Regions from separate parts of the Blautia sp. MSK.20.85 genome, predicted to be linked through region 1. Evidence: riboswitches for the same ligand, from Rfam matches in the RefSeq annotation. Region 1 holds a riboswitch; each other region holds the start of a gene.

The links. A riboswitch is a leader RNA that binds a small molecule or an ion and turns the genes downstream of it on or off. The one in region 1 is predicted to bind cyclic di-GMP.
Positions count from the first base shown of each region.
Region 2: another riboswitch for cyclic di-GMP. It lies ahead of G5B12_RS17260 (PAS domain-containing protein); the one in region 1 lies ahead of G5B12_RS16030 (response regulator).
Region 3: another riboswitch for cyclic di-GMP. It lies ahead of G5B12_RS03070 (hybrid sensor histidine kinase/response regulator); the one in region 1 lies ahead of G5B12_RS16030 (response regulator).

Region 1 is NZ_JAAIUN010000045.1:2,020-9,864, forward strand. Features, by position in the region: gene G5B12_RS16020 (ATP-binding response regulator) at 1-353, opposite strand, end outside; gene G5B12_RS16025 (ABC transporter substrate-binding protein) at 500-2,344, opposite strand; gene G5B12_RS16030 (response regulator) at 2,403-5,609, opposite strand; cyclic di-GMP riboswitch class I at 5,842-5,932, opposite strand; partial or broken gene G5B12_RS18410 (aldo/keto reductase) at 6,474-7,221, opposite strand; gene G5B12_RS16040 (carboxymuconolactone decarboxylase family protein) at 7,232-7,845, opposite strand, start outside.
Region 2 is NZ_JAAIUN010000002.1:123,384-131,228, forward strand. Features, by position in the region: gene G5B12_RS01815 (DUF2318 domain-containing protein) at 1-187, opposite strand, end outside; gene G5B12_RS01820 (urease accessory protein UreH domain-containing protein) at 210-1,565, opposite strand; gene G5B12_RS17260 (PAS domain-containing protein) at 1,754-3,154, opposite strand; cyclic di-GMP riboswitch class I at 3,340-3,415, opposite strand; gene gnpA (1,3-beta-galactosyl-N-acetylhexosamine phosphorylase) at 3,494-5,656, opposite strand; gene G5B12_RS01840 (phosphotransferase enzyme family protein) at 5,691-6,806, opposite strand; gene G5B12_RS01845 (beta-galactosidase) at 6,884-7,845, opposite strand, start outside.
Region 3 is NZ_JAAIUN010000003.1:171,417-179,261, forward strand. Features, by position in the region: gene G5B12_RS03055 (methylated-DNA--[protein]-cysteine S-methyltransferase) at 167-700, shown strand; gene G5B12_RS03060 (DEAD/DEAH box helicase) at 843-3,542, shown strand; gene G5B12_RS03065 (ATP-dependent helicase) at 3,529-5,619, shown strand; cyclic di-GMP riboswitch class I at 5,659-5,734, shown strand; gene G5B12_RS03070 (hybrid sensor histidine kinase/response regulator) at 5,961-7,845, shown strand, end outside.

The DNA of each region.
Region 1 (7,845 bases):
TATTCCTGACATGGAATTGCAACCAGATAACCATCTTTTTTCTTCTGGTTGTAATCAAGAGAAACCAATTTTCCAATATTATATCCGTTCCTCAAATCCAACAAAAGTTTACTTGGCATGTCAACCCGAAGTTTTGTTCCATCAGTGGTTATTGCCTTTCCATTTTCCTGGAGAAATATAAGTGTACTTTCAGATTCTTTCTGCCATGCCTCAAAGAACTTCTTGTTTCTATCCAGTTCAATAGATCTCACTTCCTCTTGAATAAGAGAATCCTCAAGCAAATGCAGCTGGCTGTAGTATCCATTCACCTGCAGATCATAGGTCTGCTGTATCTGTTCAACAACAGCTCCCATACTGCTTTTCCCGTTTTCCGCGATATAGCTGTTCATCCTGTTCAAAAGGAGCTTTACAAAAATTAAGCTTAAAAGTATAAGAATTAAAAAAAACAATGGTACTATGATCTTTTTTCTTTTTGTTATCACTTGTTCTTTTCCCACTTTTATTTTTCAACCTCTATATAATCTTCCGGTGCTGACGGTTGCTGTCCGTTTGCCATTGCTGCAGTCCATGCACTTGATAATGTTGTGTCCTTAAGCTGCCTGATCTCACATTCCGGATTTATTTTTTTCAAAACAGACATTGTGGTGTCTGTAAGAAGAATAGAGTACTCCTTGTCTTTGTCTGTTTTTTTCTTATTTACTTCTATGTCCTGTAATGAGAATCCGTTTTCCTCCTGACTGACGATTATTTTCATACCGGATGCAATTGGTAATTCATATTTATTGGTTACATGAAATTTCTCATCAGAATCAGCAAGATATTTCTCCGCAAGTTCATAAACCTCTTTGCCATTGATTTTTGCCAGATATAATGGTGCATCTGAACTTTTTGCTGTCATCAAAGCAACCCGGCTGCCGGTGCACTCCCCTTTGTAAATGGAAGAAGTAAAATAATAATATGGTACCAAAGCCAGCTGAGCATCATTTTCTTCTCTGATCGTAGTTAAAATAGAAGATGCCGCATCACGACCGTTTTTATCATTTAGTGAAATAGAATATTCATTTTTAAAATTTACTGTGTTTTTTTCTTTTGAATCCTTACTGTTCATTGTGCTGCGAAAAGCATCATACGCCTGTGTTTCATCCATTTCCCCTGACAATAATCCGTGAACAGCCTTAAGGCTGGCATCAAATGATTTTTGAGCAGAATATCGGATATAAACAGAATTATTATTAATTTCATCTTCAAGGCCAGGTACATCTTCCATCATGTTTGGAACATCTACATTTAATGAAATTACACCCTTTCCTTCTGCAATCAGCGTTTGTCCTTCTTTTGAAATCATACGATCCAGGACATCGAATGCCAGGTCCAGTTTTTCCTGATCTTTTTCCAGGTCTTTGTTGAATGCAATATTCAGAGAAGGGGTCATATTTATAAAAGCTTCATCCGAAATCTGTGAAAAAAACGGTATACGGGTTAATTCTGCATCCATCTGTTCCTGATATTCCTGCATAAGTGCCGGATAACCATGAAACATTGCTGCTTTTCCCTCAAGGAACATCTGCGCTGCAGTATTAATATCGACGCTAATATCATCACTTGTAAAATGTGAGTCCTTCAAAAATGTATTGGTTTCTGAAAAAATACGTTTCCATAACGCATCATCAAACGCAATATCCCCTGATGCACTTTCAGCTGAGCTTCTCCATTCGATTCCATCCAGACTCATGAATTCACCGATTGCACCTGTCTGGATCACCTCATGAGCAGACCAGTCTTCTGCAAGATCCAGGGAATAAGGTTTTATACCATTATCATAAAACTGCTGGCACGCCTGTGCATATTCCTTATAATTTTCCGGTATCTTGATCCCGAACTGCTCAAACAATGTCTTGTTGGCAATAATCGTCTGCGGCATACCGCAGATAGGAAGCCACTGAATCTCATCTTTTGAGTTTTTATAATATTGCAATGCATAGGAGTAATACCTGGAAACCACATCATAAGAAGCAAAATCCATAAGATACGGCTCCAGATTCTGTGCATCTGTTCCTGAGAATCGACGTACAGTTATGATATCCGGCAGTTCACCATGTTCTTCAAAATAGCTGTATAAATCGGTATCATTGTTGCCGGTAATAAACTCAATATCCTGATCCGGAAACTGCTCATAGATATAGGGTACAATATTTTTCATTAAACGATTTTCCCACAGATACACAGTAAGGTGATCATCATTTTCAGATACTGCTTTTTCAGATTGTCCACAGCCAGACAAAACAGTAGTTGCCACAAGCACCCCTGACAATAAAGCTATCAGATAATGTTTTGCCTTTTTCATACTCGTATTTTCCTCATTCTTTCCTGCTAAAATCATTAATTCAATAATCGGGAATCAATTACAGCCAGCTTTCCAGGACATCATTCAGCTTATTCATATCCAGCGGTTTTGCGATATGTCCATTCATGCCTGTGTTTTTTGCCAGCTGTACATCTTCTGCAAAAGCATTGGCAGTCATGGCAACGATCGGCAGTTTTCCCTGTTCACCCGGAAGGCTCCTGATCGCTGCGGTTGCCTCATAGCCATTCATGACAGGCATTTGGATATCCATAAAAACAAGATCATACAAGCCTTTCGGAGAAACTTCCACTTTTTCAACTGCAGCTTTTCCATTTTCTGCTGTTTCCACTTCTGCCCCTGTCATCTGTAAAATTTCAACAGCAATTTCTCTGTTTAACTCATTATCATCAACCACCAGAATTCTTTTTCCTGTATAATCTGCTTCTGACAGCTTCTGCAGATAATTTCTTGCTGCTTTTTCTTTTCTGTCCGAAGTAAACTGCCGCAATGTTGCCGTCAGCCTGGAACGGAACAGCGGTTTTGCAATAAAAGCATCTACACCTGCAGCCTTTGCTTCTTCTTCAATCTCGCTGAATTCATAAGATGTCAGTACAATGATGGTAATCTCTTTACCTATACGCTTCCGGATCTGTCTGGCAGTTTCTATTCCATCCATATCCGGCATCTTCCAGTCCAGAATAACAGCAAAATAATCGCACTTCAACTCGTGGTGTGCATAACAACGCTCAACGGCTTCTCTGCCGGAGAGAACCCATTCACCTGTAATACCGATTTCTTTCAGTGTGGCAACTGTACTTTCACAGCATGTCTTATCATCATCCACAACCAGAACAGGAAGATTCATCAGATTTTTGTCCTGTGCTTTTTCTTTTTCCTGAAGCTCCAGGTAAATCGTTACCGTAATTCTGGTTCCCTTATGTAAGGTGCTCTCCACTTTAATATTACCATTCATCAGATTAACAATATTTCTGCTGATCGCCATTCCCAGACCAGTTCCCTGAACTCTGGTTGTCCGGTGATCATCTGCGCGACTGAAAGGATCAAACATGATTTTCTGGAATTCCGGTGACATACCGATTCCATTATCCTCAATCGTAAATTCATAGCATCCAAGCTCTGAAAATCCATTTGGCTTTTCCTCTATGGAAAAAATAATATTCCCACCATCCGGTGTATACTTGATCGCATTACTCATCAGATTCACAAACACCTGCTGAATCCTCAGACTATCACCGCAGACATCCTCATGTTCAATGTGATTAATATGTATATCAAAATTATGTTTATGTTCATCAATCACCGGTTTTGTGAGTGTTATAAGATTATCCACCAGATCTGGCAGATTGAAATCCTCCTGTGCCAGCGTCATTTTTCCACTTTCAATACGTGCCATATCCAGCACTTCATTAATCAGCCCCAGCAGATGACGGCTTGATTTTGTAATTTTGCTGAGACATTCAATGACTCTGTCCTGACTCTCAATATTTGCTCCTGCGATCGCTGTCAGACCGACAATAGCGTTCATCGGTGTCCTGATATCATGGGACATATTGGAAAGGAATTCTGTTTTCGCACGATTAGCATTTTCTGCAGAACAGTAAGCCTCTTTCAGTGCCTGACGGGATTCAATCTCTGCTTTTTTCTCCTGTGTCACATCCATGGATGCCAGCAATACTTTTACCAGTTTTCCATCCTCCCATTCCAGGGGTATGTAAGAAGCGATCTTATAAGTCTTTTCATCCTGGCTGCAATACTCAAACTTATAAATATCATTTTCACTTTTCAGTTTTTTCCGAATATTATCCGGGGCTATCAGGATATCTATAGCTTCCAATGGTTCCAGTGTCTTATATTTTTCAAGAACCTGCATCTGAAAATCATGATAAAATCCCAGAGGTTTATATATCATCTGTCCATTCAGATTGTAGAATTCATACCTGTCATTTTCCAGATCACAGACAACAAAACGGTCAACCAGACGCACAATACTCTGGATCAGCTGCTCCATGGAAGCATTATCCGCTGCCATCTGCAGATGCCGTGCACTCTCCACCTTTGTCTCTGTGATATCCCGCAGAAAGATCATGGCATATTCTGAATCCTCTATCTCGCCGCGTATGATCACATTACGGACCCATCGTTCTTCTCCATTCAGAGTGATACGGCACTCCAAAGCCAATTCGGTTTCCAGACCCTTCAGCCTTTCTGCAATATAACCACGGTCGTAAAAAGAGGATACCGCCTTCTTATCTTTCTCCACAACATAGGAATCCACAAAATGCCGAATCAGTTCATCCCATGTATGACTCTGTTCAAAGACGGTCATCAGGGACGGCTCAACCTTAAAGGTATCAAAAGTATTCGCTTCCAGATTCACATAATACTCGCACAGATCTGCTTTTGTAAAAGCTCGGTGGAAAGCAGCAGATTTTTGTGCCTGCATGATTTCTTTTTTCTCCCCATCAATGTTAATAAAAATCCCGGCAATCCTGCTGGCAGAACCATCCAGACGGCGTATTACTTCTGCCGATGCCCGAAACCACTGGTATTGATTATCCTTCATTCTCATACGATACTCTACCTGGTATTTTATCTGGTTCGTCTTATCCTTAATTGCCGCCTGAAGCTGCACCATTACTCTTTCTTTATCCTGTGGATGCAGAAGATCTGACCAGGATTCCAGTTTATTCGGAAAGTCCAGAGTGTCATGATAGCCAAGCATTTTTCGGAATTCATGACTCCAGTTTGCATTCACAATCTCACTGTTTTCGTCACAGTCAAAATACCAGAAGCCGGAACAGATAGCCTCATTGAGCAGTGCCAGATTTACATGATCCCAGTTGACCTGTACAGACATAACCCAGATCTGTCTGCCCGCCTCATCTGTCGCATCTTCTTTATAAAGCCGTACATTATTCACTGTACCGTCTGCTGTAAGGATCTGTGATTCCCCTGCTCCGTGAAGCTGCAAAAAACGATCTCGATCCAGTATATCTTCCTCGCCATAAAAGAAATTTTTCAATGAGCCGTTTGTCTGCTTCATAAAAGAGTCGAATGTATATCCTGTACTATGTAACAGCAGATTGCTCACAGATAAAACAGACAGGTTTTGGTCATAATATCCTGTCATTATGCCTACCCCGCCATTATTTTCCAGTGTTTTCTGTACTGCCTGTGACATGGCCTGTGTCTGTCCCGGTACAGTCTCACCTAAGGAATATATTTTGTCCTCATAATTTTTCATTTTTTTAAAGTCCTCTCTCCGTCTTATGCCTTCTTCATCCTGCTTTTATCTGTATACAGAAAACCTGTCCCTGCTAGTTTTGTTACCCATTTTTGCATACAAAAAGGACACTTGCCAAAATCTGCCAGTGTCCCTATTATATTTTTTTAAATCACACATCTATATAGTATAAAAGGTATCGGAATCTCTTCTGTTCAAACATCTTTTCCATATATTATGTTGATATGGAAACAGTGGCAACCGGCTGACATGGTCAAGCTTTCTGACTTTAGTCCCTTCTGGCTTTGCGCCCCTGCCTTTCAACAGGTTTGCCTTTAAAATAATTTTCATTTTTCCCAAAATAAAAATACCATGAAGTTTTTTACACGTCAATAATATTGGATAGAAAATCTGTATATTTTTTTATCTTGGTATAGTTGTATAAGTAGTCAATTACATTTAATACATTCCGTTCAACATTTTTTTGATATTTTTTCTTTTCCCCCCACTGTAAAACAGCCTCTGAGCGTTTCGTTATATAGAGGGATACAAATAAGAGCAAGATCCACCCATGTTTAACAGTATTGCCGTTTGGCATCCTGTTCTCCTATGGGATTTATCTTGATGGGGATCTCCCCATACCCTCTCAATAACAGACGTTTCACTTGTCTGTTGGTTCCACCTGAAAGTGTTCACAGCACTATTTCTAATATCGGAAGGGACAGCCGATATTGAAATACGTGGACTCCCGGAGGGAGGAATAGTCTCAGTGGAAGGAGGAGTATGAGAACAGAAAACAAAGATAAAGAACTGAATCACAGACATTTTATAGGATTACGTCTTACCGATGGAATTGAATCCATACACTCTATGATTACTGAAACTTTATTTCTTTTCATCAAGCAAAATAACACCTTGCGCCGGGTTTTTATCAATTGCACCAACTATCTCATGTGGAACATATGGCTCTTCAAGATATGCAAGGTCTTCGGCAGTTAATTTAATGTCAAATGCTCCGGCTGAATCATCCAGATACTGCGTTTTGGTTGCCCCAATAATAGGCGATAGAATTCCCTTTGCCCACTGCCATGCAATGGCTATCTGGGACATTTTGCAGTTATACTTTTCGGCAAGCTCCGCTACACGTTTAACTATCTGTATGATATCCATACATGGCAGATGCACCAAGTGCCCTGACCTTTCCTGCTTTTACCAGATCGTGCAGTGCCTCCATAGTTTCTTCAATTGGTGTATCATAGTCAAATCTATGGATGATATATAAATCAAGATAGTCGGTTCCAAGACGTGACAGAGTTCCATCTATTTCCCTCATGATTGCCTGTCTTGATAAACGACCTTCATTAAAATATACCTTGGATGCAATCACAACCTGATTTCTCGCTACATTTTTCTTCAATGCTTTACCTAAATATTCCTCACTTGTTCCTGCTGAATATCCATTTGCCGTATCAAAAAAGTTATATCCCAAATCAAGTGCATGCTTGATAACATTCTCACTTTCAGCTTCATCCAACGTCCAGTCATGCATGGTTCCAGCTTTCCCAAAACTCATGCAGCCCACACATAATTTTGACACTTCTATATCTGTATTTCCGAGTTTACCGTATTCCATAGTGCTCTCCTTATCTTAATCCAGCGTACTCTTTCTCCGATACCGCCTCACACCACTCATTGGAACAATCCACTCCCGGCACCTCAATTGCCAGATGGGAAAACCATTCATCCGGAGCGGCCCCATGCCAGTGCTTTACATCTACCGGAATGTTAATACAGTCACCCGGTTTCATTTCTACCGCATCCCTGCCTTCTTCCTGATAAAACCCTCGGCCGGCTACACATACTAAGATCTGCCCGCCACCGCTTTTTGCATGATGAATATGCCAATTATTCCTGCATCCGGGTTCAAATGTCACGTTGAAAATGCCAACCTGAGAAGTGGAAATCGGTGCAAGAAAACTTCTGCCAGAAAAATACTGTGCAAAACCATCATTTGGTGCACCAATTGGAAATACCATCTCTTTTGCATGCGCCCGCATCGCTTCCTCTTCGTATGGCAAATCTCCTTCGCCTGTCTCCCACACTTCCTTTGCAAGATTGAAAACAGCCCATGCTTTTGGCCATCCTGCATAAAATGCGACATGTGTGATTACTGCGGCAATCTCTTTTTGTGTTACACCATGATTTTTTGCATTTTGAAGATGATATTTTAAAGAAGAATCTGTAATTCCGGAAGCCA
Region 2 (7,845 bases), on a different contig from region 1:
AGACTGCATTTTCTGTCAGTTCATCAACCGGTATGGTCAGATTCCCACCGGAACTGACGCTGATTTCCTGATTTCCATCTGCTGCGGAAGTCTCTTCTGTAGTTTCTGTTTCTGTTACATTTCCACATCCTGCAAGCGCCGTCATTGCTATAAGAAACGCCATACCTGTTATCATAATTTTTTTCATCTTTAACATTACTCCTCTGTTTTTATTTTCCTGTTACATAAATAGTCCCTGTGATCATGCCCATCCAGCAGCTATACGTATAGACGCCTTCTTTTTCCGGTATAAATTCGATGACATTTTCTCCGTTCTCGAAAGTATGATCCATTCCAAAATCCTGAAGGATCATCCTATAATTACATCCATTGATGCTGCCCTCCGGTACATTGATCTCCCACTTCACAGGTTCCCCTGCCTTCACAGTAATATCCGGATACCATCCAGAACGCAGCGTACTGGAAACATACTGCACTCCATCTTTTTCCACTGCCACATCTGTCTGATCATCATTCTGCACATTATCCGCTTCTGCTGCTACCTTTTCGCCGGACCTGCTTTCCAAACCTGACAGCACGCTTCCCTGAGACATCATGGCAAGTCCCATAACAACCACCAGGATCGCTCCTGTTTTCAGGATCTGTCTGGTAAATTTCTTTCCCAGTGCAGAAAAAATTGAGCCAAATCCAAGCATCAGAGGAACCGTTCCCATACTGAAGCAGAACATGGAAAAAGCTCCTGCTACCCAGCTTCCGGAAGCCAGTGCAACAATCTCCATAGACTGCAACGGTCCACAGGGCATGAACCCGTTACACAGTCCAACTAGAAAAGGCGTCCTTTTTTTCCATAAAGATTTCCCTCCAGGAAATGGAATGTGGATTCTCAGTTTCCGAAGCCCCGGAAAAATCCCCAGCATATTCACACCCATAACGACCATGATAATTCCGGCCAGGAGTTTCAGAGACCCCTGAAACACTGTGGAAGCCTGTAAACTGTCCCCAATTCCAGCCAGACCTCCTACGGCCCCGAGAAATCCTCCGATCACGGTATAGGAAACAACCCGTCCCATATTATAGGAAAATGTATTCCGAAACATTGACCTTGATATTTCCTCTGCGTTCGCTTCTTGCTTCTGCAAGGTCTGAGAAAGATTGATCCCGCCGCACATGGCAATGCAGTGTACAGAAGTGATCAGACCAATGACAAACAGCATTCCATATCCCATTCCTGTCTCGGCAAGAGAATCCGGCGCAAGATGGTTAAGAATTCCAAAACGCTGCAGGATCACAAATAAAAGGGCGATCGCAAAAATTTCCGCTGCTGCCTGACGAAGCTGTTTCCTGCGAAACTGTTCCGCGGGAATTACCTGATATCCCAGATCCTCGATCATTTTTACAATTTCTTTCATCCCGATTTTCTTCGAATCATAGTCAAACTCTGCCCGTGAATATTCATAGCTGACTGTAATTCCCGTGATCTCCGGTCTTAATTTCAGTACATTCCAGATCCTCGACTGACAGTTAATACAGGTCATACCATCAATATAAATAACCGTATGCTTCACTGTTTTGCATCCTTTCTCATAAAGTTTGTAAAGCGATAAAATAAAAAACTGTTACAATAGATCTTATTTCTACTGTAACAGTTTTTATATCCTACTTTTACGATAGGTTTAATTATATTATTGTATTTTTCTTCTGTCAATGGTAAAGGCCGATTTCACAGAATCTTCACCTTTTAACCAGTCAGACTTTACAGCCACTTTCTCATCACATCCCGAAGCCTTGTCATATCCAGTGGTTTGGAAATGTGTTCATTCATTCCGGCACTTCTGGCAAGCTGAACATCTTCCGCAAAGGCGTTGCCGGAAGAAATCATATCCACTGCTGTCTTTCCGTTTTCTGCTGTCACGACCTCTGCTCCGGTCATCCCTATGATTTCTTTTGCGATCTCAGAGTAGTCATACGCTGACAAAATAATAATGGTTACATCATTTCCAACTATTTTCCGGATCTGCCGGGTCGTCTCCAATCCGTCCATTCCCGGCATTTTCCAGTCAATGATAATGGCAAAATAATCGTTTTCTTTTTCATAACGCGCCGCAACAAGGTTAACTGCTTCTTCTCCGGATGTTACCCACTCCCCGTCGATTCCTATTTCTTCCAGAAGTGCCACCGTATTCTCGCAGCAATTCTGATCATCATCTACCACAAGTACCGGCAGATCGATCAGCTCATCCCAGGTACTGCTCTCCTCAAACAGTCCGGATAATGTTTCTTCCACCTTCAGAGAATTAAAGCTGTTTTCCTGAAGATCCACATAGTATTCACAGAGATTTGCCGTTGTGTATGCACGGTGAAAAGCATCTACTCTCTGCGTATACTGTCTCGCTCTCTTCTCCGCATCAATATTTATAAAAATCCCGGCCATACGAAAAGCAGTTCCGTCCGCACGACGGCTCACCTCTCCCTTATCCTTAAACCACTGATAAGTTCCATCCGCCATACGCATGCGGTATTCCACATCATATTTTTTCTCATTGGTCTTATCCTGAAAAGCTTCCTGAAAAGTCCTGGAAACCTCCTCAAGGTCCCGTGGATGAATTCCCCTTTCCCATGTTTCCAGATTGTTGGGAAAATCCAGAGTATCATGATATCCAAGCATCTTTCGAAATTCATGACTGAAGAAAACTGATTCAGGATTTCCGGACTGAGCACATTCTACAGACCAGAACCCGGAACTGAGCACCTGATTTACCAGTTCCAGATTTTCCTGCATCTCGTCAATGTGCGTGGATAATATCCATAATGCGTTTCCTTCACTGTCAATGGTATCTTTCTTATATACACGCACATTAACCGGTGCACCTTCTTTATTCAGCATCTGTGCTTCGCCTACTCCATGGATCTTTTTAAAACGTTCGATCTTTGCAAACGTACAGTTCTGCCCACAGAATACATTTTTCAGCGATCCGGAAAATTTTTCCATAAATTCTTCATAGGTATATCCAAGATTGTGAAGAAAAAATTCACTGATATAAGCAATTGTAAGATCACGGTCATAATATCCGGCCAGAACACCTACCGCCTGGTTATTTTCGATGTTTTTCCGTATGGCCGCATACGTCTCCTCACAAAGATGGGACTCTCCCACTATATATAAATTTTCTTCTTCAAATAGTGCCTTGTTTATCAACTGTTCACTCCATATTTCACCATTTGCAGCTTTTGGAAAATCCCTGTAACGCGCAGGAAACCGCAATGCATTTTATCTGTTCTTCCAACAAAAAAACAGGGTCAGGCTATAGACATGCAACTATACCATTCCCTGTTTCTATTCCCTGCAGCTGGCTGCCATTTTAAAGGCCCTTTAGCTTTGCGTCACAGCTTTTCAACTGCTTTGCCCATATATTCTCTTTCAAATCTGTACTATTATACACTCATTTATAAATGCCTGTCAACAGCTCTCTTACAGAGTTTTGCAAAACATCTGTCAGATCTGATACCAGCGGATCTCATTGGCAGAGAGATGAATTTCAAAGCTCTTTCCGTCCCCTGTATAAACAGTTGTATCCTGTGGTTCATAGGTGTTATTTACCACACAATACTTTCCGTTTTTCACATAGGCATGAACTTCCACATTATAATTAGACGAGAACCAGCGGTGAAGTTCATCCTCTGCTGCCGCAGACCAGAGCACGGATCTGTACAGAATACGACTGTTTTTAAAGCTGTAAGGCAGCCCGCTGATATAAACGCCACGACCCTTTCCGAAGGTTTTTACCGCCATCTGGACTTCCTGGTCTTTCTGGATCAGGATCTTCGTATCCGGCAGTGCAAAGATATTCTTTTTGCCCTCGCCGAAATCTACGGTTCCGTCTGTATCTTCCAGAATAAAATGATCTCTGTGTTCTTCCCAGTTGTATTTGTCTGTATTGAGATTAAATCCTCTTTCTTCCTCTACTCCCAGGATATCATCCAGCTGAAAGAATTTTCCCTGCCACTGGTGGGCTGCCGGCTCACCAACGCCGATAAAACCGCCGCCATTGTAGACAAATTTCCGCACTGCTGTAAGGATTTCCGGATTTGCCCAGTTCTCGCCGCCGGACTGTGCAGTGTCCGCATCACCTACATTGATGATCACGTCAAAATCATTAAGAAGATCTTTATTTTCACGGATATCATCGAAACTGATAAAGGAAACATCAAACGGCGCACCGCTTAATGCCTCGATGATTCCAAAATAAGAATAATTCTGTTTGTAATAGATAGCATGATGTACCATATGGTTGCCCCAGGAGCGCATTTTTCCCCAGCAGTTTAAAACTGCCACACGTTTTACGCAGTATGGCGTGGTTCCCTGGATATTGTCATAGAGCACACGAAATTCCTGGCATACTTCTTTGATATACTGTACGAAATCCGGAAATTCCAGAGCCAGCTTCAGATAGCCGCCATAGCCGATTCTCTGGATCGGGCTTCGAAGGATAGCTCTTCTTGCAGTTACCCAGTTTACTTTTGCCTCTTTTACCGGATCTCCGCCTTCATGGAAGGTATCCGGGAAAAAGTATGGAAGAAATCTTCCTTCTGTATATTTTACATGTTTGATATCGCTGAACAGACGTAAGGTTGCTCCGTTTCCAACACTTCCCACTACTGCATCCAGTCCGATGGAAGCAAACTCATCCATAAAAGGCTCCATGCCGATCCAGTGATCGCCCATGAACATCATGGCTTCTTTTCCATACTCATGGACAATATCTACCATTTCCTTTGCAAGCTTTGCCACTTCTCTTCTCTGAAAAGCCTGGAAATCTTTAAATTCCTTTGACGGGATACGGTAGGTATTATTCATATACCCCTGGTCAATGATAAACTCCGGACGGAATTTATAGCCTACTTCCCGCTCAAACTGTTCCAGAATATAAGGGCTCACTGAGGCAGAATATCCAAACCAGTCCACATATTTTTCTCTTGCTATCTCGTCAAAGATCAGCGTAAACTGATGAAAAAATGTGGTAAATCGTACCACGTTCACATAATCATGCGAATCCAGAAATCTGCGGAGACGTTCCAGGGAATGTGCCCGTGTTGCAGGCTGGCGCACATCAAAGGTGATCTGAGGCTCTACATCCTTCCAGTCATTGACAACAGCATTGTACATATGTACCGGGTCCCACATGATATATGCAAGAAAACTTACCGTATACTCATGAAACTCTTTTGCCGGACGGATCACCACATTTCCGGATTTTTCATCATAGGACCATTCTTCTGTACCGACAGCCTCTCCTGTGGTACGGTCCATAACTTCCCACCATCTTTTAATATCATCTCTGGTATTGACAGCAAGCATATCCGGATACAGATGGTCCATCAGGTGTATCTCCAGAGTATCGGAAACTGCCGTGTGAAAAGATGTCATGATATACATCTGCTGGATCTCTTCCGGATGTGCCTTCGCCCAGGCATTATCCTTTCTGGTAGTATAATAGGTAGCATATATCTTGGCCCCTGTATTTTTCAGCTCTGCCGGAAATTCTGTTCCGTCACAGTCACGGATGGCATCTGCACCCCACTCATCCAGCATTTTCAGTGTCTCCGGAATCACATCCAGATCTGTCGGGATGGTCACTCTTCCTTTTGTCTCGCTCATTATCTTTACCTCCATTGTAAAAATCCCCTGTTTTTTATTTCTGATATTTTTTTACGATTGCCTGCATCTGCTCCCATTTCTGCTCCATATCTGCCACCAGCTTAAACTGTGTACGACAGCGGTCCAGATTATGGTCTTCACGGTCGATTTTAAAATAATGATCTCCTTCCAGATAGTCAGTAAGAAAACGGATGCCACATTCATAGGTCATCACCTTGGCGCCCATAGGAAGCATCTCGATCTCCCTGGCGTTTAACTTGTCTCCACAACTTTCCAGAAAACCTTTCACGTAAATCTCGTAGAGCTCCATGTCACAGGAGACTTTACTTAAATCTTTCTCATCTTCCAGCGCAGTGCTGGCTCCGAACCGGATCGCATCACCAAAATCATTCATGGCCAGTCCTGGCATTACAGTATCCAGATCGACCACACAGATTCCCTTTCCCGTTTCCAGATCGATCATGATATTATTCAGTTTTGTATCGTTATGGGTTACCCGAAGTGGAACTTCCCCATTTTCCAGAAGTTTTCCAAATATTCCAGCCAGATCTTCATGCTGCAGTGCAAACGCAATTTCTTCTTTTACCGATGCGGCACGGTGACAGCAGTCCTTTTCCACGGCATCTTTCAGCGCCTGAAAACGCTTTTTTGTATCATGGAAATCCTTTATGGTTTCATGCAGAGTCTCTGCCGGATAATCAGCCAGCATTTCCTGAAATTTTCCAAATGCAACAGCACTTTCGTAAAAATCCTCCGGTTTTTCCACCAGATCATAGCTTACCGCATCTGTAATAAAAATATAGGCTCTCCAGCACTCTCCGTTCTCATCTGTCAGATATGCTTTTCCCTCTTTTGTGGGAATCAGATTCAGAACTTCCCGTTCCAGATCTCCACCCTTCTCAATGACCTTCTTTTTCAGATGTCCGGTGACTCCTGCGATATTTTCCATAAGCTCTTCCGGTTTCTGAAAGATCTCCCTGTTGATCTTCTGGAGGATCACCTTGATGGAGCCCATTTCTCCGATCCGGTATCTCAGCATGTAGGTTCTATTGATATGCCCGCTTCCGCAGGGGGCGCAGGAAATCAGTTCCCCGGTAAATGCAAACTGATCCGCGATTTTTTTTATCTCTTCTTTTTGTATCTTTGTCATCTTACCTTCTCTTTCCCAGACAGCAGTAAAAAGCATACCGTCCGAAAGCAGATATGCTTTATACTTTTTTGCTGTGATTATTTTTTCCCCTTTAAGATTCTTGTAGTAAGCGGGGCCATAATTTCACTGTCCGATCCATAAAGGACTTCGTAACCTTCCGGAACAGAAACTGTTTCCGTTTTCTCCCCGAAATTCTGGATAAACAGATATTCCGTATCTTCATTTTCCCTGGTTGTCACAGAAACTCCTTCCGGTATAAACGTAAGCGGCATCTCCACACCGGCTTCTTCTGCTGCTCGTCCCAGGAAGTCCTCATAAAAGGCTGCTTCCATATCGGCTGCCACATAGTAAACATGGCCTTTTCCATATTTTTTGTGAGTCAGCACCGGATAGCCCTGATAAAAATCTTTTCCGTAACGCATCAGCACTTCCGCATCGGAAACTTTTGCTAGCTCACAGAGATTTTTGCAGGTATAGCTTTCTGTAAGTTTGAGGTGATTTCCGGTTTCCGGAATACCGGTATTTTCTTCCCAGTCATAAAGCGCATCGATTTCTTCTGCACGGATGCCTGCTGTTTCCATGAGACCGTGAGGCGTTCCCCCAAGATAACATTTATCCGTCTCATCTACAAGTCCGGACCAGTAGGAAATTACCAGTGTACCTCCATTTTCAGCAAAGGTACGAAGCTTTTCGGCGTATCCGTGATAGAACATATAGGCCATCGGTACTGTTACCAGCTTATAATCAGACAGGTCATGTTCCATACTGATAATATCGGTATTATAACCTTTTCTTCGAAGTGCACGATATTGTTTCTGTACGTTTTCCTGGTAATGCATATCTTCATTTCGAGGTCCCTGGGCATCTTTCAGCGCCCAGTCATTTTCACGGTCATAAAGAACAGCCACCGGAGACTTCGTTACACTTCCCACAGTTTCCTGGATCTGTTCCAGAACTTTTCCTACCTCTGTCACTTCACGAAAAACTCTGGTATCATCACCGCCATAGTGATCGATCACCGCACCGTGGAATTTCTCGG
Region 3 (7,845 bases), on a different contig from region 1:
AATAGCAGTAAAATGTAATATAACAGTAAAAATAGCAGATAACATACCACTATATTATATGCGGAGAATACCTTGCTGTGTTCTCCGTTTTTTCACATAATTAAAGATAACTATTTCACATAAATTATACTTGAGGTAACACTACTGAAATAAGGAGTGGAAAACTATGATCTATACATGCAAATATAAATCACCGTTAGGAGAAATTTTACTGGCAGCAGATGAAATTGGACTTACAGGCTTATGGTTTGAAGGACAGAAATACTTTGCGAATACACTTCCGGACGAGAGGATTTCACAGGAAACGGAGATTCTTTCAGAAGCAAAAAAATGGCTGGATATCTATTTCTCCGGTGAAAAGCCAACATTTACACCTCCTCTTCATCCTGCGGGATCAACATTCAGACAAGCTGTGTGGCAGATTTTATCAGAGATTCCTTACGGACAAACGATCACATATGGAGAAATTGCCAGTAAAATAGCTGAAAGAGAAAATATTTCCCATATGTCCGCCCAGGCTGTTGGTGGTGCAGTTGGACATAATGAAATTTCTATTATCATTCCATGCCATCGTGTAGTAGGCACAAATGGCAGTCTCACAGGATATGCAGGAGGAATTGATAGAAAAATTTCACTGCTTAAGCTGGAACATGCAGATATGAGCCGTTTCTTTGTACCAAAGAAAGGCACTGCACTGTAACATATACTTGAAAAATCTGCATAAAAAATAGAAAAGTGATGTCATATGGGAAGATAAAACTATATGGTATCGCTTTTTTTATGTTATACTGTTTTTATTAAAAATAATATCTATCGAATAAATTGACAGCAAAGGAGCAAGCATGAAGGGGAACATCATTTACAAAAAAACAATCCCTGCCAGATCTCCGGAATATGCAGAGTTTCCCAAAAGCCTGCATCCGGATATCCAGGATTTTCTGTCCGGCCAGAATATAAAGTCTCTCTATACCCACCAGGCAGAAGCTTTTTCCCATGCTATGGCTGGAGAAAATATCGTGATCACCACACCTACCGCCAGTGGTAAATCCCTGTGCTTTTATCTGCCGGTGGTTCAGGAAATCCTGAAAGATCCTGTGACCCGTGCGATCTTTATTTATCCCACGAAGGCCCTGGCAGCTGATCAGTACCGTGCGCTGATCCCCTGGATGGAAGCACTTGGGGAACATCGTTTATCTGTCGGCGTATATGACGGAGATACACCGCCTGCTGAGCGAAAAAGGATCCGGGAACGTGCCAATATCATCCTTACCAATCCGGATATGTTAAACGGCTCCATGCTTCCAAATCACAGCAAATATGGATTCGACTTTATTTTTTCCAATCTGAAATACATTATTCTGGATGAACTGCATGTATACAGAGGAGCTTTTGGTTCTCATCTGGCCAATGTATTTCGCCGTTTATCCAGGATCTGCAGATATTACCACTCAGATCCTCAGTTTTTATGCAGTTCCGCCACCATTGCCAATCCCCTGGAACTTGCGGAAAAGATCTGCGGAAGATCTTTTATCAATATCGCCAGAAGCGGTGCAGGAATATCAGAGCGGATCTATTGCCTGGTCCAGCCAGAAGAGAAACTGAATAAAGATGGCATCCCCTACGGAAAAGAATCTGTTATAAATGTTGCAGCGGACCTTCTTCCTCAGCTGATGGAACGAAGGGAGAGCTTTCTGGCATTTGCCAGATCCAGAAAAAATGTGGAGATCCTGGTGAAAGAAACCAGAGACCATCTGGATGCGGCAGGGTTCTTAGGGACAGCCAGAAAAGAAGAAATCTCCGGGTACCGTGGCGGTTACACTCCTCTGGAGAGAAAAAGCATCGAACAGCGTATGATCTCAGGGGATCTTCTTGGCCTTGTATCCACCAATGCATTAGAACTGGGAATCGATATCGGAAAGATCAGTACAACGGTACTGGCCGGTTATCCGGGAACAAGAGCATCTTTCTGGCAGCAGACAGGCCGTGCAGGACGAGGAAGTGGAAAATGCACCAATTATCTGATTCTTGCCAACCTTCCCATGGATCAGTATATCGCTCTGGAACCGGAATGGCTTTTTGAACACAGCAGTGAAAATGCCATCGTTGATCCAGACAATCTTCTGATCCAGCTTGCACATATCCGGGCTGCGGCAGCGGAACTTCCGTTAACCCTGGATGATGGTGCATTATTCCCGGATCTTGGGGAGACGATCCCTGTACTTATGAAAGTAGATGAAGTCCGGAATATGGGAGGCCGCTTCGCCTGGTCAGGAGGACTTTATCCTGCAGGAGAATTTTCCCTCCGGAATATTGATCAGAACAAGTATCAGCTCATTAACAAGGAAACCGGAAAAAATATCACGGAGATGGATGAGGAACAGGCTTTTCATGAGATCCATGAAGGTGCCGTTTACATGCACGACGGAGATTTTTACCAGGTTGTGAAAATGAACCTGGAAAGCAAGATCGTGGAAGCTGTGCCATTTCATGGAAACTATTACACAGTACCTGGAAGCGAGACCAATATCCGTATCATACACAGACATAAAAAGCAGCAGTGGGAGAGAAGTGAACTTTCTTTTGGAGATGTAAATATTGCAGATTTTGTATACATGTATAAAAAAATGCAGTTCCATAATCATCAGAACCTGGGTTTTGAACAGCTCACGAAACCACTTTCCAAGAATTACGACACAGAAGCTACCTGGCTCAGACTTCCTGAAAATGTGGTCAGACAGTACCGCAATCTCTTACAGCCGGACAGAAACGGTTATTATGTAAGAAATAACCACTTTGAAGGTCTGATGTTTGCGTTGAAAAATGCAGCTCTGATGGTGACAATGACAGAAGGTTCCGATCTTGGGGTGGCAATGTCCACCAATGCACTGGAACTTTCCGGAAGCACTTCTGAGGAGGTTTCTCTCTATTTTTACGACCGTTATGTAGGAGGCCTTGGATTTGCAGAAAAGATCTATGATCTGATCCCCAAAGTGACAGAACAGGCTATCCGAATGGTTTCCGGCTGCAGGTGCAAAAACGGCTGTGCAGTCTGTATTGGAAATGACAGGCTTGACCGGAACGTGATCCTGTGGGGGCTGAAAAATTTATCTGAAGAATCGGAACTGACCGTGCAGAAAACGAGGAATATTTCTTATCCGGATGAAAAGAATACAGAATGGAATCGATCAGGACAACGGGAATTCACATTATCTGATCTGCAGGAGAAGTGGGTTTTATTCTGCAATCGGGTCAAAGAAAATAATAATACATTTGCAGGATTTTTCTCAATGGTATCCGGACTGGAAGTCAAAGACTCCTCTCTGATCCTCTATCTGAGAGATCCGTTTTATGCAGAATGGGCCAATATGCAGGAGAACCGAACAGGAATCTCCAATGTGCTCAGTACTTACGTCTTTCTTCCGGTTGATTTCCGCTTTGCGATCCTTACAGATACAGAGAAACCGGAAGATATGCTAAAACGTGAAAAAATGATGCGCAGATATCACACTCTGAAAAAGGATGAAACATATGGAACTGAATGATTATCAGAAAACAGCGGTTCTGGATGAACATAATGCCTGCCTGGTCCGCGCAAACGTAGGAAGCGGAAAAACAACGGTTCTTATCGAAAAGATCCGTTATCTTCACCAGCAGAAAAAAATCCCCCTGGAAAATATGATCGTTCTGACCTTTACAAATAAAGCAGCAGGCGAGATCAAAAACAGGCTGAAGATCCAAAATATAGAAGAAAACCCCTCGTCTCTTTTCTATGGAACATTCCACGGCATTGCCCTGAAGCTCCTTCAGGAAGTGCTTCCATTAGAAGAACTTGGCTACACAAAAGATTTCCAGGTCTGTCTGCCTGAAGAAGAACTGGAACTTGCCAATCAGCTGATCCACCAGCATACTCTCAGGATCAAATATAAAAACCGTCTTCGAAAAAGACTGGATCATAAATACAGGTCAGCCACATCCAGACAGCCCGGATACCAGGACGATTTTCCGAAACTTGTAACTCTCCTTACAGAAAAAAAACGGAAACAGAACAAAATGAGCTACGAAGACCTGTTGCAGTGTGCCACGAAACTTCTGAAAGATCATCCACAGCAACTTTTGCAGCTGAAATGGATCATCATTGATGAAGTGCAGGACTGCGATGAACTTCAGTTTGAACTGATTCGTCAATTAAAAAGACCGGAAGTCGGGCTTTTTGCAGTGGGCGATCCCAATCAGGTGATCTACAGCTGGCGTGGAAGTATGTTCAATATTTTTTATAAATTCCGTGAATTGTATCACGCAGAAGAACTATCCCTTCCTGTAAATTACCGTTCTTCCCAGACGATCCTGGCAGTTTCCAGAAGATTTCAGGAATCCGGGGATTCTCTTACCGGCGTACAGGAAGAAGGAGAAAAAATCTCTGTCAAAAATCATTACGATCCTTTTCAGGAAGCAGAATATCTGGCAGAAAAGATCCTTGCTCTTCATGAAAGAGGCGTTCCACTTGAGGAGGTCGCAGTGTTTTACAGGCTTCAGAGCCAGTCAGAGATCCTTTCAAAAGTTCTGGAAAAACATCAGATCCCATATGAAATCTCTCAGAAGAAAATCATTCAGGATATTCCGGTTCTTGCCTGGTTTCTTCATATACTGCGTTTTTTAAGCAATCATGAGGATCTTACCAGCGGAACTTATGTCCTTTGCGACAAAACTTTCGGGGAAGGATGGACCTCAAAAAAAGCCCGGACAGAGATTCTGAATTTTACACAAGGGAGTGTATTTCTCTCGAAATCCTTACTTTTTCAGGCCATGTGGGAGTATCGGGACACAGGCTCCGGCTACATAAATCTGTGGGAACAGCTTTCTCTGGAAAAATATCTCCGACCGTCTTCCAGCGACTATAAAGAAAACAGGAGGCAAATCCTTTCCCTGTTAAAGAAAATGGAATCCTATCACAGTATCAGGGATTTTCTTAATGATCTTGTACTGAATGGCATGGAACCGGAAAAAGATGCGGTTTCCGGAGAATCTGTAAAACTGATGACGCTCCATGCCTCCAAAGGGCTGGAATTCGATTACGTATTTATCATTGGTGTAAATGATGGGCTGATTCCCTTAAATAGCCGTGATGCTTCTACAGAAGAGGAAGAGAGGAGACTGTTTTATGTGGGAATGACAAGAGCAAGGAAATTCCTGGAATTATCTTTTTACATCAATCCCGGAACTGCGCGGGTATTTCCAGGTCCAGGTCGCTACCTTTCCAGTCTTCCGGAGAAATATCTTGCCCATCCGGCAGATGCCACAAGAGATACAAAAGAAGCTGCCCGGCACCTTCAGGACCTGAAAAAGATGATCCTGGAAGAAAAACTCCGAAAATTGGAAACACCGAAAGAATATGCCAGATCCCAGGAACAGGAAACTTCTTTATCCCCAGATGAAAAGACAGCATTGCCGGAAAACATCCCACCAGAAACACCAAAACAACTTGTAGAACATCCCAAATACGGCCGCGGGTCCATTATCTCCGAAACCGAAGATACCATTGTGATACAATTTGATGATTACGGCGAAAAAGAAATGCTAAAAGCCTTTTCACAGTTGAAAAAAATTCCAAACAATAATTGACAAATTTTCCGTATAAATATACACTAAAATTGTTAAAAAAACAAACACGGGCAAAGCAGCCGAAAGACTGTGGTGCAAAGCTATAGGGCCTGTAAAATGGCAGCCAGTTGCATAATTCAAAAGCACTATAGTTCTCTCTGTCTGAACATGGTGCTTTTTTTATTTTACCCCGTGGAGAGGAAATGGTGATGCAGATGGTGCACTTCTGATGCCCTATACGGCTCAGAAGCTGGCATGAACGGATATATACCAAAACCGGTAAGTATCAAGGATATCACAAGGACATTAAACGGAAATATCGTGTAAAAAACAACGAAGAACTGGATGGCGCAATTTACGAAATGCTGCAACTGCTTGGAAAATGCAGTGGTGCCGATCGAGTATATATTTTTGTTAAAAAAGAAAAGAACCGAAAAGAATACTTCTGTCTTCAGTATGAATGGAAAAATGAGGACGACATATTAGAAAAAGAACAGTTATTTTCAGAAATCACGGTAGAGGATATTCCGCATTGGACAGACGAACTGAAAAAAGGATTGACGATCCAGGTTACAGATTGTGAAGAACTTTCTCCTATGGAACAGGAATACAACCTGATGAAGAAACATCACGCATATTCCCGCGTCCTCGCACCTATTTTCAGCAGAGACCATTTAAGCGGATTTATCGGAATGGATCATTTTTATAAAGGAATCTCAGAACTGTTTATTCATCAGCTTGCGTTCGTAGGTGCTCATCTGAATACAGCCAGGGAAAATCTCCGCATGTTTACGCTTCTGGGAAAAAATCTTGAAAGCATGGAAAAAGAACGTCAGATCCTGAATGTTCTCTGTGAGGACTGTACTTCTGTATATAAAGTCAATCTTCTGGATGATACTGCCGAAGTTGTAAAACTGGAACAGGGTGCCAACGCTCCGAAGATTCTGAAAAGCAGAGAAAAAATCATACTTTGTTACTCAAAAGAACTGAAATACTATTATGATCATTTTGTCATAAAAGAATCCGCGCCGGATTTTTTGGAGACATTTGACTGTCAGAATCTGATAGGCGAGCTTAAAACCAGGGATAAGATCAGCCGCAGATATCAGTCCCGGGAAAATGCCAACAGGCATCAGTATTTTGAAAGCAGAGCCACCAGACTTCCTTCTTCAACGGATTTTCCGGTTCTGATCGCTTTTCGTCATGTAGATGAGATCATAAAGGAGGAGCGAAATCATCAGAGAGAGCTGGAAGATTCTCTGGCAGAAGTGAAAATGAACAATGAGATCATATCCGCCATCAGTAAGATCTACTACATGATCTACCGGATCGACCTTCAGGATTTTTATTATGAGGAGATTACCGGCGGCAGTGAAAATCACCGTTTTACAGGAATGAAGGGAACCGCAGCTGCCCATATCACCAGTGATAGCAGCGAAAAAGTCGCGTCCAAATACAGGGCCATGGTAAAACAGTTTTATGACCTCTCCACTCTGAAAAAACGTCTGGAAAAAGAGGAGTCCATTGCAGTTGACTACCTTGCCACAGATAACAACTGGCATCTGGCCAGGTTTATTGTCCAGTCAAGAGCGGAAGATGGAACAGCCAGACAGGTTCTGCTTGTGATCCGCGTGATCAGTGAGGAAAAAAGGCGGGAAAAATATCTCATAGATGCGGTAGAAGAGGCCAACCGTGCCAATGAGGCAAAATCAGAGTTCCTTTCCAGAATGTCCCATGACATCCGGACTCCTATGAATGCCATTATGGGATTTACCAGAGTTGCAAGAAACCATCTCCATGAACCGGACAAAATACTGGACTGTCTGGATAAGATCAACTTAAGTGGAAGTAATCTGCAGCAGCTGATCAATGATGTCCTGGATATCTCCAGGATCGAAAGTGGGGAATTTCGCATTGATTCTGAGCCAGTAAAACTGTCTGAATTATGTGAACTTTACGAACAGAATATCCGTGGAACAGCAGAAGATAAGAACCAGAAATTTATCTGTAACCGACATGACATTATTTATGATACCGTGCTGTCTGACCGTCTGCGGATCGGTCAGATTTACATGAACCTGTTATCCAATGCAGTGAAGTATACTCCTGAGGGAGGAATGGTTGAACTGGAAGTTTATGAGGAACCATTTCCGGATAAAGATAAGATCCGCCTGGTTTCCATTGTCCGGGATAACGGGATTGGAATGAGCGAAAAATTCATGAAAGAAATGTATTCTCAGTTTTCCA